2 regions of the Bacillus sp. JK74 genome follow, and region 1 is predicted to be linked to the other one. Evidence: a T-box and tRNA genes for the amino acid it is inferred to sense, from the RefSeq annotation. Region 1 holds a T-box; the other holds one or more tRNA genes.
What was found. A T-box is a leader RNA that pairs with one kind of tRNA and senses whether it is charged. The one in region 1 lies ahead of tyrS (tyrosine--tRNA ligase), so its partner is inferred to be a tRNA-Tyr.
Positions count from the first base shown of each region.

Region 2: it has a tRNA-Tyr gene. The T-box ahead of tyrS (tyrosine--tRNA ligase) is inferred to sense a tRNA for this amino acid. The anticodon was not compared.

Region 1 is NZ_JBSJQB010000003.1:98,457-105,806, reverse strand. Features, by position in the region: gene ACWJJ5_RS10685 (AzlC family ABC transporter permease) at 1-574, shown strand, start outside; gene ACWJJ5_RS10680 (AzlD domain-containing protein) at 571-894, shown strand; gene sr7p (small protein SR7P) at 935-1,060, opposite strand; gene tyrS (tyrosine--tRNA ligase) at 1,180-2,445, opposite strand; T-box leader at 2,496-2,728, opposite strand; gene acsA (acetate--CoA ligase) at 2,782-4,500, opposite strand; gene ACWJJ5_RS10660 (GNAT family N-acetyltransferase) at 4,659-5,291, shown strand; gene ACWJJ5_RS10655 (acetoin utilization AcuB family protein) at 5,316-5,960, shown strand; gene ACWJJ5_RS10650 (acetoin utilization protein AcuC) at 5,957-7,123, shown strand; gene motS (flagellar motor protein MotS) at 7,132-7,350, opposite strand, start outside.
Region 2 is NZ_JBSJQB010000007.1:17,679-25,028, reverse strand. Features, by position in the region: gene ACWJJ5_RS17335 (CdaR family protein) at 1-808, opposite strand, end outside; gene cdaA (diadenylate cyclase CdaA) at 801-1,622, opposite strand; gene rsiW (anti-sigma-W factor RsiW) at 1,790-2,416, opposite strand; gene sigW (RNA polymerase sigma factor SigW) at 2,430-2,993, opposite strand; tRNA gene ACWJJ5_RS17315 (tRNA-Gln) at 3,224-3,295, opposite strand; tRNA gene ACWJJ5_RS17310 (tRNA-Tyr) at 3,300-3,384, opposite strand; tRNA gene ACWJJ5_RS17305 (tRNA-Thr) at 3,404-3,476, opposite strand; tRNA gene ACWJJ5_RS17300 (tRNA-Val) at 3,482-3,557, opposite strand; tRNA gene ACWJJ5_RS17295 (tRNA-Glu) at 3,561-3,632, opposite strand; gene ACWJJ5_RS17290 (DUF523 domain-containing protein) at 3,813-4,265, shown strand; gene ACWJJ5_RS17285 (GNAT family N-acetyltransferase) at 4,284-4,760, shown strand; gene murQ (N-acetylmuramic acid 6-phosphate etherase) at 4,860-5,789, shown strand; gene ACWJJ5_RS17275 (PTS transporter subunit EIIC) at 5,918-7,285, shown strand; gene pbp4b (penicillin binding protein PBP4B) at 7,304-7,350, shown strand, end outside.

The DNA.
Region 1 (7,350 bases):
AATCTGTTTGTTATCCTTGTGTGTCTATGCCGGCGCCGCCCAATTTATTATTTGCTCGCTCCTTGTTTCCGGGAGTCCGATTTCCGCCATTATTTTAACGACGTTTATCGTCAATCTGCGGCACCTTCTGCTGAGCCTGACCATCGCGCCGTATTTCACGAAATACTCTCTGGCGAAAAATATCGGCTTCGGGGCTCTGCTTACTGACGAATCTTTCGGAGTAGCGGTGAACAAAGCGGCTCAGAACGGCAGGTTACACGATAAGTGGATGAACGGCCTCAATATAACCGCTTACATGTGCTGGGTTATTTCCTGCGTGATGGGCGGGCTTCTCGGGCAATGGATATCTGATCCTTACGCGCTCGGCCTGGACTTTGCTTTGCCCGCTATGTTCGCGGCGCTGCTTGTGCTGCAATTGCAGTCATCCGCTTCGGAAAAGCTGAAGCACAGCCTCTCCTTAATTCTCTATATGATCATTTTTATGGTCTTGTTATCGTATTTCGTCCCGTCACACATCGCGGTCATCGTCTCAACCGTGATTGTGGCAACGATCGGGGTGGTGACGGACAAATGAGCATCAGCACACAAATGATCTGGATTATACTCGGCTGCATGATTGTTACACTTGTGCCGCGCATTGTTCCGTTTATATTTGTCCGGAACATTCAGATGCCTGAATTGGCTTTAAAATGGCTCTCCTTTATTCCGCTTTGCATTTTGACTGCTCTGGTAACGGAAAGCATGATTGTGAAAACAAACAGCGCTTTGACCTTTGATTGGAAAGCAATGATCGTTCTCATCCCGACATTGCTTTGTGCGATGCTGACAAAAAGCTTATCCATCACGGTCATCACAGGAGTCGTGCTGATGGCCGCCGTCAGGCTGATATGGTGACAATCAAAAGCCTCCATTCCGCAGAATGGAGGCTTTACCTTTATGATATCGGATTTTCTTCTTCCGTCTCTGATTCCTCGGCTTCGGCTTCGGCGTTTATGCTTTGCTGCTGTTCCCAATGATCCCGCTGCAATCTTTCTTTGGCGATGGTAAACATAAAATTCACGGCGCAGCACCCCTTCCCTGTTTTGCTTATACCATGTACTGTACTCATTTCCCCGTGCAGTATTCACAAAACATAAAAAAGCAGCCTGCCGCATGGAGCGGCCGGACTGCTTTTTATTTTTAGTACGTGATCAGGAAGTATTTTTTCTTTCCGCGGCGCAGTACGGTAAATTGATCTTCAATGCGGTCTTCCGCAGTCAGAAGATGCCCGATGTCCGTCTGGCGCTCGCCGTTAATGTAAACAGCTCCGTTTTGAATGTCTTCGCGGGCCTGCCGTTTTGAAGGCGATAATTTAGATTCCACTAGCACGTCTACTAAAGACAGTTCTTCAGAGCGGTCTTTTTCAAACGAAGGTACATCTTTAAATCCTACCTTGACGTCTTGAGCAGAAAGCTCTTTAATATTGCCGCTGAACAGCGCCTGGGAGATATGAACGGCCTGCTCAAGCGCTTCGCGGCCGTGTACAAGAACCGTCACCTCTTCAGCGAGACGTTTCTGCGCTTCTCTTTTCTCAGGAGCCGTCTCCGTTTTTTCAGCATAAGCTTCAATTTCCTCTTTTGACAAGAAAGTAAAGTATTTTAAGTATTTGACGACGTCGCGGTCATCTGTATTGATCCAGAACTGGTAGAATTCGTACGGCGATGTTTTTTCTTTATCAAGCCAAATGGCGCCGCCTTCCGTTTTGCCGAATTTCGTGCCGTCAGCTTTTGTGACGAGCGGAATGGTAAGACCGAAAGCTTTCGCCCCTTCTTCTTCTGATTTTCTGATCAGTTCAAGACCGGCCGTGATGTTGCCCCACTGGTCACTGCCTCCGATTTGGAGTTTGCAGTTCTTTTCTCTGTACAGATTCAGAAAATCGTAGGATTGCAGGATCATGTAGCTGAATTCCGTGTAAGAAATTCCGGTTTCAATTCTTGAGCTTACAGTATCTTTCGCAAGCATGTAGTTAATTCCGAAGTTCTTTCCGACGTCGCGGAGAAATTCAATGATGCTCAGCTTTCCGATCCAATCAAAGTTGTTCGCTATGACAGCGGGATTTTCTCCCGCCTCGAAATCTAAAAATCGGGAAAGCTGATTTTTAATTTTTTGCGACCATTCGACAACGATATCCTGAGTATTTAACGTACGCTCCGCTTTTTTGCCGCTCGGATCGCCGATCAGTCCCGTCGCGCCGCCTACAAGCGCAATCGGATGGTGGCCTGCAAGCTGGAAACGGCGCAGTGTCAATATCGGCAGAAGGTGTCCGATGTGCAGGCTGTCAGCCGTCGGGTCAAACCCTGAGTATAAACGGATTTTTTCTTCGTTCAGCTGTTTATTCAGTCCTTCTTCATCCGTCATTTGCTGGATTAAGCCGCGGAATGATAAATCCTCTAATAAGTTAGTCATTTTGTCTGCTCCTTTGTTTATGAAAATAAAAAACGCCCCTTCGTTTAAAACGAAGGGACGATATAATCGCGGTACCACCCTACTAATAAAAGCATAAAAAAGCTTTTATCACTCTTTTTGATAACGGACCGTGTCCGTTCTTTCACTACTGAAAGCCTTGGAATGACTTTGTTCGCAAAAGCGGTTCATGAGTGTATTCGGCATATCTTATGTGCTGATTTTCACCGGCCATCAGCTCTCTGGAACAATCAGATATCCTACTTGTCTCAATCAAAACCTTTTCGTATGAAGCTTACTCATTTTTAACATAAATAAAATACGATGTCAACGCCGTCTTTAATCTTCCATTGTGGACAGGTCGCCTGCCGGCAGGTTCAGCTCCCACGCCTTCAGCACACGTCTCATGATTTTTCCGCTCCGTGTTTTCGGAAGTTTATCTTTGAATTCAATTTCCCGCGGTGCGGCATGCGCGGCAAGCCCCTGTTTTACAAAGAGGCGAATGTCCTCCTTCAGCTGATCGGATGGCTCATGCCCTTCTCTGAGCGCGATAAACGCTTTAATAATTTCTCCCCGGACAGGGTCCGGCTTTCCGATGACCCCGGCTTCGGCAATTGCCGGATGTTCAACAAGTTTGCTTTCGACTTCAAACGGGCCGACGCGCTCGCCGGATGTCATGATGACATCATCGACTCTGCCTTGGAACCAGAAATAACCGTCTTCATCCATATAAGCAGAATCTCCGGAAACATACCAGCCGCCCGGCATGAAATAAGAATCGTATTTCTCTTTGTTGTTCCAAATGGAATCCATCATCGACGGCCAGCCCTTTTTAATAGCGAGATTTCCCATTCGGTACGGCGGAAGCTCATTTCCCTGATTGTCAACGATCGCCGCTTCCACTCCCGGAATCGGTTTCCCCATTGAACCCGGCTTGATCTCCATGCAAGGATAATTGCAGATGAGCTGTCCGCCCGTTTCTGTCATCCACCACGTGTCATGGATGCGCTTGCCGAATACTTTATGTCCCCACTTGATGACCTCGGGGTTCAGAGGTTCTCCGACACTCAGGACGTGACGAAGTGAAGTAAGGTCAAATTTGGATGCCATTTCATCTCCGGCGCCCATAAGCATTCTGAAAGCCGTCGGAGCGCTGTACCAGACGCTGACACCGAGCTTCTCAATCGTGCCGTACCAGTTTTCCGGACTGAATCTGCCGCCGACGATCACGTTCGCCGCTCCGTTCAGCCACGGCGCAAATATCCCGTACACCGTCCCGGTCACCCAGCCCGGGTCCGCAGTGCACCAGTAAATATCGTCTTCTTTAAGATCAAGCACCCACTTGCCGGTCTGGTATTGCTGAATCATGGCTTCATGAACATGGAGCACACCTTTGGGCGTTCCGGTAGACCCTGATGTGTAGTGAAGCAGGTAGCCGTCTCTTCTGTCCATCCATTCAATATCAAGTCTCGTGCTTTCTCCCTCAGCCGCTTTATCATAATGGATGATTTTATCTCCCGCTTCTTTGCTGCCGCCGACAATGAAAATATGCTCGAGGTCGGGCAGGCTGTCCGCCGGAATCCGTTCGGCCAGTTCAGGTGTCGTCACGACAACCTTTGCCTGGCTGTTCAACAGGCGGTCTTTGACGGCGCCTTCCATAAACGCTTCAAATAAAGGGCCGGCGATCGCACCGATTTTAATTGCGCCGAGCATGATAAAGTAAAGCTCCGGCGAACGCGGCATGAAAATAAAAACGCGGTCCCCTTTTTCCACGTTTCCATACCGTCTCAGTACATTTCCCGCCCGATTCGATTCCTCCATCATTTCTTTAAATGTGTATTTTTCATTCCGGTTTGCGTCCTTGTAATACAGCGCTACTTTGTTTTTTCGAAATGATTCGGCATGACGGTCAATCGCTTCGTACGCCGCATTCAGCTTCCCCGTCTGATGCCAGGAAAACTCCGCTTCGACCTCTTTCCAATCGAAGCTGCGGTACGTTTCCTCATAATTTCGCAGATGATAATTCCCCTTTTCCGCCGGCAACGCTTTCAAATTCATGCAACATCCCCCTTTGCTTATCTATAGACTAATTATAGTAGATGTTCACAGTTTTCTCAATTTTTAAAATATAAATTACAACACTATTGAAAACGCTTTATATTTTGTTATGCTTAAGAGAGATGTGTTTTTATTAAGAACCGACAGGCGGTGAATCAGTGAAACATCATAAAACGTACCATTCTTCATCAATTCAGACAGCAGCCGGCCCTCTATTGGTAGAAGGGCCCGTTCCTCCAAAGGACCTAGCACAGTATGAGTTTCATGAAGGCCTGACAGCCTTTCGCCTTCCTCATGAACAGCACAAAGCGTTAATCGAGATCGCCGGGCTTCCTGAAGGTCGGATCATTATCGCCAGGGACGGACAGACGATTATCGGCTATGTGACGTATTTATATCCTGATCCGCTTGAACGGTGGTCTGACGGAAATATGGAAGACCTCCTTGAACTCGGTGCGATCGAGGTCGCTCCCGGCTACAGGGGCTGTTCTGTCGGAAAAACGTTGCTGACAGTCAGCATGATGGATGAACAGATGGAACGGTACATCATCATGACGACGGAATATTACTGGCATTGGGATTTAAAAGGAATGAAAAAAGATGTGTGGGAATACAGAAAGATCATGGAAAAGATGATGAATGCCGGGGGTCTTGTCTGGTTTGCAACGGATGAACCGGAAATCAGCTCTCATCCGGCCAATTGTCTGATGGCCCGCATCGGCAGGCACGTCAGTCAGGAGTCAATTGAACAGTTCGACAGGCTTCGTTTTTATCAGCGATTTATGTATTGACTGACATACAAAGGGGATAAAAAGATGATTGCAGAACAAATCATGAAACGGGACGTCATCACCGTCTCAAAACACGACTCCATTGAAACAGCCGTCCGTAAAATGAAGGTATATCATATCCGCCATCTCCCTGTCATCGACGACGAGCTGCACGTCACCGGTATTGTCACAGACAGAGACATTAAACAGGCCGGCCCCGGCAGCTTCGAACAAAAGGAACGCGGCGCGTTTCTGACAAACAAAGTGGAGACCATTATGAAGCGGAATGTCATCTGCGCCCATCCGCTTGACTTTGTGGAAGAAATATCCGCTTCCTTTTATGAGCACGGCATCGGCTGTCTGCCGATTACGGTAAATCATAAGCTGACGGGCATTTTAACGAAAACCGACGTGCTCCGGACTTTCGTCAGCCTGACAGGCGCGGCCCAGCCGGGATCACAGGTGGAAATCCTGGTGACGGATATGACAAAAAGCCTTGCTGATCTCAGCTGCATGTGCCGTGATCTTCAGCTGCAAATCCTGAGTGTGCTCGTCTATCCCCATGATTCCGCCGGGTCGAATATTCTCGTCTTCCGGGTGAAGACGATGAATCCGCTCCCTTTTATCCGTGCCGTTCATGAAGCCGGATACAATGTCTTATGGCCGAAACATCTGAGGGATCAGCCATGAGAGACAGCGTTTTTGTTTACTCGCCTTCTTATCAGACGTATCAATTTCATCAGGATCATCCGTTCAATCAGCAGCGCGTGCTTTTAACATACGATCTGCTTCAGGCGGCGGACGCGTTTGACGAAGGAGACATCGTCACTCCGCGCACGGCCTCTAAAGAAGAGCTGGCTCTCGTTCATACAGAGGATTATATACAGGCGGTGGAACTTGCGGGTGCGGGCCGGCTCCCTGCCGCAGAAGGAGAAAGCTACGGTCTCGGAACGGAAGACACCCCCGTTTTTGCCGGCATGCATGAAGCTGCGTCGCTTCTGGTGGGCGGCACCTTAACGGCGGCTGATTACGTCATGACGGGACAAGCTAGGCACGCCTGCAATTTAGGAGGCGGCCTTCACCACGGCTTCCGCGGCAGGGCGTCAGGCTTTTGTATCTATAATGACAGCGCCGTGGCCATCCAATACATCCAGAAGAACTACGGGGCAAAAGTGTTATACATTGATACAGACGCCCACCACGGCGACGGCGTTCAATTTACGTTTTACGACAGGTCTGATGTCTGCACTGTTTCTTTTCACGAGACCGGGCGTTATTTATTTCCCGGGACGGGGCAGGTACTGGAAAAAGGAAGCGGGCAAGGCTACGGCTATTCTTTTAACATTCCGCTGGACGCTTTCACAGAGGACGATTCCTTTCTCCACGCTTACAAAACGGCCGCCTCAGAAATCGCGGCTTTTTTTAAGCCGGATGTCATACTTACCCAAAACGGTGCGGACGCCCATTATTACGACCCGTTGACACACCTGTCCAATACAATCTCCATTTATCAGGAGATCCCGCGGCTCGCTCATTCATTAGCCCATCAATATTGTAGCGGCAGATGGATCGCGGTCGGCGGCGGCGGATACGATATTTGGAGAGTCGTCCCGAGAGCATGGAGCCGCATTTGGCTTGAGATGAAAGGGATTGATCCCGGGGAGCGCATACCGCAGAAATGGATTGATAAATGGCAGAAGCACTCCCCCTGCACGTTGCCCGCTTTTTGGAGTGATCCTGAACAATTATATCCTCCGATTCCCCGCAAAGAAGAAATTTCAGAAAAAAATGCCCAAACCGTGGAAAAAGCACTTTTTGCCATCCGGTCTGAGCAGCGGTATAAAACAAAATAAAAACGACCTTATGAGGAGGTCGTTTTTTTGATCACAATTTCTACACGGCGGTTTTCTTTCATATGTCCGGGACTTTTGTTGTCCTTCACAGGTTTCGTATCCGCATACCCGGCAGAGATAAACCGTTTGGCGGAAAAGTCTTCATTCGCGGTAAAATACCGGATCACACTCGCCGCTCTTGCAGACGACAGCTCCCAGTTCGACGGGAATTGATAGGTGGAAATCCG
Region 2 (7,350 bases), on a different contig from region 1:
CCTGCGGGCCGTAAACCGTCACCTCACTCGGATTCGAGTCAATGCTCGCAACACTCACCCCGTCCGGAAGACTTCCCTTTCTTTCGATTTTGAAAGGAAGCTTTTTGCTCGGACTGGCTACGGGAACCGTCACTTTAATGACTGACGGTTCAACATCAACAGGAAGTGCGTTGCCGTCTTTGTCATAGACGGTCACCTTCACTTCCTTTTCAATGGTCTCATTTGCATTTTCAAGGTTCACGGATGCTTTGACAAGCGAAATGTTATCAATCACATTTTTCGAACCTGTAATCTGCACGTTTTTCGGGCTGATAATCGGCTGCTGAGGGGTATATCCCTTTTTCATTTTGCTTTTATTGTAGTATTCAACTTCCACGGGAAAACTCTCAGCCGTTTTTTCCTGAATCGTAACCGTCGTGACTGATGGGTTAATGGAGATCGTCAGTCCGTCCGATACGTTTTTCGCCTTCAATTCGACCTTATGAGTCCCGGTCTTCAGCTTATTCATATCGGCGTATATCTCAAAATTCTTCGTCTGTCTCGCCTTTTTCACCGCGCTTGTCGAGCCTTTAATCGTGACATTTACCGTCTGGGGCACGCCGGTGACGACATAGTTCGCTTCATCGTAGTATGCTTTTACAGGAATATCAGTAAGCGTAGCCTCGTCAGTCGTTGATGTCGGAAAAAAGGATTCCCCCGGCTTTTTCGGAGTCGGCGCCTGGTTGTTGTTAACCGCAACGTAAAGCAGCAGCGCCAAGAGCAATGCAATGATCTTTACAGCCCAGCGGTTGTTTAAGAATTTATCCATTTTTCTTGCCCCTCCAGTACCAGCGGTTAGAAGAAGTGTCTCTGGCGTTCTTCTTAAACTCGGCTTCAAGCATTTCTTTCAGTTCTTCTTCCGTCAATTCTCTGTGAAGGTCTCCGTTTTTGGCCACACTGATGGCGCCCGTCTCTTCAGATACAATAATGGTTAAGCTGTCCGTCACTTCACTGATGCCGACAGCCGCTCTGTGACGCGTCCCCAGCTCCTTTGAAATAAACGGGCTTTCAGAAAGCGGCAGATAACAGGCTGCCGCCGCAATCTCGTTATTTTTCATAATGACCGCTCCATCATGCAGCGGTGTATTCGGGATGAAGATATTAATCAAAAGCTCCGAGCTGACCTGCGCATTAAGCGGGATGCCCGTCTCAATATAATCGCCCATTCCCGTATCGCGCTCAACGGCGATGAGTGCGCCGATGCGGCGTTTCGCCATGTAGCTGATCGATTTTGTAATCGCTTCAATTGTCTTATGCTGCGCTTCTTCCACGGGGGTTCCGCTCCTGGAAAAGAACCGGCCCCGTCCGAGCTGTTCAAGCGCCCGTCTCAGCTCAGGCTGGAATATAATGATGATCGCTAAAAATCCCCATGTTATCGCTTGGTCCATCAGCCACTGAAGCGTGCTGAGTCCCAAATATGAACTGGCCATCCGGACCAATACGATGACGACGATTCCTTTTAAAAGCTGAACCGCCTTCGTCCCGCGTATGACCATGATTAATTTATATATCACATACCAAACAAGGAGAATATCAACGGCATTGCCGAGGTATTGCAAAAATGGGATGTCCTCAAAAGCCATTTCCTCGTCCTCCAAGAATTCAGTCATTTCGTTTTTTCCGTTATGAATTGTGCTGCATGAGCAATATGTACATCATATAGCGTGCTCATTATACCACATTTTGATTTCTCAAGTGAAATGGGCCAGCACGGCGATGCATAAAAAAAAGAGTAAAGCGATTATACGCTTTACTCATCTTCATTCGGATCCAAAGCGCTCACGACGCCCTGGCCCGCCGATTTCAGTTCATACCAGACCCAGTCAAACAATTGGTTAATCTCTTCAATCTGCCCGGTGACTTGTCCGGCTGAGGCCATGTATTTTTCTCCGTTGACGACGGTCACATTGCCGTCGACTTTTCCTTCAATGAACAGCTTGCCGTTTTTTACTGTGACATCGCCCTTTACGGTCTCGCCTTCAGGGACGGTGACCGTGTGATTCTGCACGATAAGGTTCGGCTGTTTGGACACACTGAAATTGTGGTCATTATGCCAGCTGTTGAAAAAACCGCCGCCCATTAAAATCACAAAAACCGCTGCGGCTGCAATCATCGGATGAGTTTTGATCCATCGTTTTACAGAAGCGCGTTTTTTCTCTTTTGGAAGATTCGCCATAACTTTGGCAGTAAAATCAGCAGGGGCCGTGACATGCGATGTGCTTCGGACGAGTGCTACGGATTTCTCCATTTCATGAAAATGCCGTTTGCAATTCCCGCATGACTGCAAATGTTGTTTTAATACGTTTTCATCTTCAGGAAGGATATCTCCATCAAGATGCTTATGCATAAGCTGCACAATCTGTTCAGGACAGCTCATTTCATCACCCCACTTAAAGATCCCTCAATTGTTTTCTAAGAGCCTCTCTGCCTCTGTGTATCCTTGTCTTGACGGTGCCGACAGGGATATTCAGAATCTCCCCGATTTCAATTAAAGAGAGTTCGTCAATATACTTTAATACAATAACTGTTCTGTACTTGTCCGGCAGCTTTAAAATCTTTTTCTGAATTGTGTCCGACAGCTCCAATGACAATACGGCGTCTTCAGGGAGAACCCCGTCTGCGGCGATCTGCGAATACATCGTCAGACCTTCTGCTCCCGCTACTTCTGCGTCCAGATAGTAATCAGGCTTTTTCTTGCGGATGCGGTCAATGGTCAGGTTGGTCGCAATTCTGTAAAGCCACGTTGAAAACTTTCTGTTGATATCGAAACTGTCGATATTGACATACGCTCTGATAAAAGCTTCCTGCGCAATATCTTCCGCTTCGTGAACATTGCCGAGCATGCGGTAGCAAAGCTGGTAAATCTTATCTTTATAAAGGTCAACGATTTCTGCAAACGCATTTTGATCGCCTTTTTTGACTTGCTTGATTCTTTTTTTAATCAGGTTTTCCATGTTTTATCTTACCTCTGCCCTTCACCGGTCTGTATCTATACGTTGATTGTTTTAAAAGGTTTCATTTTTTTTATTACATTTATTTTACCAAATTTCAGGCAGGGTGTAGATGGAAAATACAGAATATACTGCCTTAACAGCAGCTTAAAAATAGTATATCTGATGAACAATCAAAAATCGAAACAAAATGCTGATAAAAAAAGACACCTTTATGCAAAAGGTGTCTGATACTGGGCTAGCTGGATTCGAACCAACGCATGACGGAGTCAAAGTCCGTTGCCTTACCGCTTGGCTATAGCCCAAAAATGGTGGAGGGGGGCAGATTCGAACTGCCGAACCCTGAGGGAGCGGATTTACAGTCCGCCGCGTTTAGCCACTTCGCTACCCCTCCGTATTTTTTTGGAAAACAGTGCCGGCCAGAGGACTTGAACCCCCAACCTACTGATTACAAGTCAGTTGCTCTACCAATTGAGCTAGGCCGGCAAATATGGTGGAGGATGACGGGCTCGAACCGCCGACCCTCTGCTTGTAAGGCAGATGCTCTCCCAGCTGAGCTAATCCTCCATATGACCCGTACGGGATTCGAACCCGTGTTACCGCCGTGAAAGGGCGGTGTCTTAACCGCTTGACCAACGGGCCGTTGTGTCCGCGTCGAGCTGACAAAAGTTATTATATACAGGTTGCACCCCATTTGTAAAGAGAAAAAATATTTTTTTTATTTTCAAACTTTTTTACCCGTTTTTTAACTGAAAAACTCATCCCTCCTCTCTTATTTCATTTATGATGAAAGTATCAAAATATTGAAGGGAATGGACACAGATGATCTTAGTCAGCTCTTGTCTCGGCGGTATCGAATGCAGATATAACGGCTCTCACGCCGCTTCGGAAAAAATCCGCAGACTCGTAGAAGAAAAGAAAGCTGTTATGGTCTGCCCCGAACTTTTGGGCGGCTTCACCACTCCCCGCGAACCGGCGGAAATCATCGGCGGCACGGGTGAAGACGTGCTGAACGGAACGGCAAGAATCGTAACGGCATCAGGCGAAGACGTTACAGCTTTATATATGGACGGCGCGGAAAAAACGTTAGCATACGCAAAAGAAATAGGCGCCGCAACGGTCATCCTTAAAGAAAACAGTCCGTCCTGCGGCAGCAGCTTTATCTATGACGGCACTTTCTCAGGAAAAAAAATACTCGGAGACGGCATCACTTCCGCTCTTTTAAAACGGGCAGGCTGCCGTGTTCTATCAGAAGATGAATTGGATCAATTATAAAAAAGGAGAGTAGATATCATGGATGTAGCCCTGTCCTTTTATAAACCGGAGCATGCAGACGGGCTGAACGGGTTTGTGCTGAGTGAAGAAGATAAAAAGTTCACAGCTCTGCCGATAGATGTCCTGCCGCAGGCGCTTGTCATCCGGGATCGCTACCCGACAGTCATTTTAAAAGAAGACCGTCCCGTCGGTTTTTTTATTTTACATACCTCAAAAGAAACCATTGCCCCGTATTCGAACAATGTGTCTGCCATTTTGCTGAGTGCGCTGTCATTACATGCGCCGCATCAGGGAAAAGGTTATGCCAAACAAGCGATGCTGCAGCTCCCCGCTTTTGTCGCAAATTATTTTCCTTGGTGTGATGAAATCGTGCTTGCTGTAAACCATCGCAATCAACGTGCAAAGAACCTGTACCGGTCTTCCGGTTTTATTGACAAAGGGCGGCGCAGGATCGGCCCGATCGGTGAACAGCACATTCTGCATCATTTTTTGTGAAAGCGCTTGATTATTCATCTCATCCCTGCCGATTTTTCTTGAAACATCTATTCAGAAGCCCATATACTTCAAGTATTAACGACTTGGGAGGGTACAATCATGACAGACCGGCTTAACATTCACAGATTGACCACAGAAACCAGAAACCCGCAGACCGCTTCAATCCATCAGGCAGACACGATGGAAATTCTCCGCATCATTAACGAAGAGGATTTCAAAGTGGCTGAAGCCGTTCAGCAGGTGCTGCCCGATATTCAGATTGCCGTTCAATTCGCCCATCAGTCCTTGCGGCGAAACGGCAGGCTGATTTATGCGGGAGCGGGCACAAGCGGCAGACTCGGTGTACTGGATGCGGTTGAATGCCCGCCTACATACAGCGTAAGTCCCGACACCGTCATCGGTCTGATGGCCGGAGGGGCAGACGCCTTTTTGCAAGCGGCTGAAGGTATAGAAGACAGCGAGGAAACCGGCGCTCTCGATCTCAAAACGATCGGGCTTACCGCAGAAGACACCGTGATCGCCATCGCGGCAAGCGGGCGCACGCCGTATGCGGCCGGTGCGCTGAAATATGCAAAAACAATCGGCGCCAAAACCGTCGCGCTCACATGCAATAAGAACTCATTGATCAGCACCTTTGCCGATCACAGCATTGAAGTCATTGTCGGCCCCGAAGTGATTACAGGGTCAACACGAATGAAAGCCGCGACGGCACATAAAATGATTCTGAACATGATTTCCACGGCCGTGATGATTAAAAGCGGCAAAGTGTACGAAAATTTAATGGTGGACGTTCATGTCAGCAACGAAAAATTGAAAGAACGCGCAATCGGCATTATCCAAAGCATCACTGGCGTTCCGTACGACAAGGCAAAAGAAACGCTTGAGGCCGCAGGCAGCCATGTCAAAACGGCAATCGTCATGCTGAAGACGAATTCGGACGAAACACACGCGAAGGCACTGCTCAAAGAATCAGAAGGATTCATTGATAAAGCCATTGAACAGCACGTTTCAAGAGAAAAAGAACGCTGATCGTTCTTTGGTGAAAAATAATGTGCTTTTACGAGCCCGCGCCGTTTTCATGTTCGGCGCAGGCGCTTTTAGGACGCGTTTCAGGCATAGCTCCCCGGGAAAAATCGTACGGAAAAAGGAGGATCTCCATGAGCAAAGAGGCATTTTATCAGTCACTGGCCAAAGATATCCTGGACAATTGCGGCGGTTCATCGAATATTTCAGGCTTTACCCACTGTATGACACGCCTGAGGATTACACCTTTAGATCGGGACAAAACGGATATTGAGGCGCTGAAACGGCTTGACGGGGTAATAGGCGTCGTCGAAGCTGAAACACTGCAGATCATTCTCGGCACGGGTGTCGTCAATCATGTCGCCGACGCTTTCGCAAAACTTATGCCATCCGGAAAAAACATTGATTTAAAAGAAGCCGCCTCACGGAAAAAAGCCGATCTCAACAGAAAAAACACCACACCCATCAAATTGTTTCTGAGAAAAATATCAAGCATCTTCATTCCCCTTATTCCCGCACTCATTGCATCAGGTTTAATCACCGGTATTACGAAAGCCGTCATTCAGGCCGGCTGGCTCCCGAAAGAATCTCAAATCGCACTTATTTTAACGGTTATCGGTTCAGGCTTGTTCGCTTACCTCGGCGTCCTTGTCGGCATCAATGCGGCGAAGGAATTCGGCGGGACACCCGCGATGGGAGGCCTTGCGGGCATATTGATCCTTAACCCTGAGATCGCCAATATCAGTTTGTTCGGAGAGAATCTGCTCCCTGGCAGGGGAGGATTAATCGGCGTTCTTTTCGCTGCGGTTTTTATCGCTTATACCGAACGGTTTATCAGAAAGTACGTCCATCAATCCATCGACATTATCGTCACGCCTACATTGTCTTTACTTATCACCGGGCTGGTGACATATGTCGTTTTTATCCCTGCAGGCGGTTTTATTTCTGATCTGATTACATCAGGTTTATTGTCGCTGCTGAATGTCGGGGGAGTGCTCTCAGGGTTTGTACTGGGAGCCGCCTTCCTGCCGCTTGTCGTCACCGGCCTGCATCAGGGCTTGACTCCCGTACATTTGGAATTAATTCGATCAATCGGAGATGACCCGCTTCTTCCGATTCTCGCGATGGGAGGCGCGGGTCAAGTAGGCGCGGCCTTCGCCATCTTTATGAAAACAAAAAAAGCCTCATTAAAAAGAGCGATCGGCGGCGGACTTCCATCCGGTCTGCTCGGAATCGGAGAGCCGCTCATCTTCGGCGTCACGCTCCCGCTCGGCCGGCCGTTTTTGACAGCGTGTTTAGGGGCGGGAATCGGCGGCGCTTTTCAAGCCCATTTTCAAGTGGCTACTTTTTCAATCGGTGTCTCCGGCCTTCCGCTCTCGTTTCTCGTACAGCCGGCTCAAATCGTTTTGTATATCATCGGTCTCTTCATCTCTTACGCGGCGGGCTTTGTCTTCACTTATGCATTCGGATTTAAGGATGACATGGCTGCTGAATTTGAATAAACCGGGAGGGATCAGAATATGAAAACACTGACAGCCGCCGTACTCACAATGGTCATCAGCCTCTC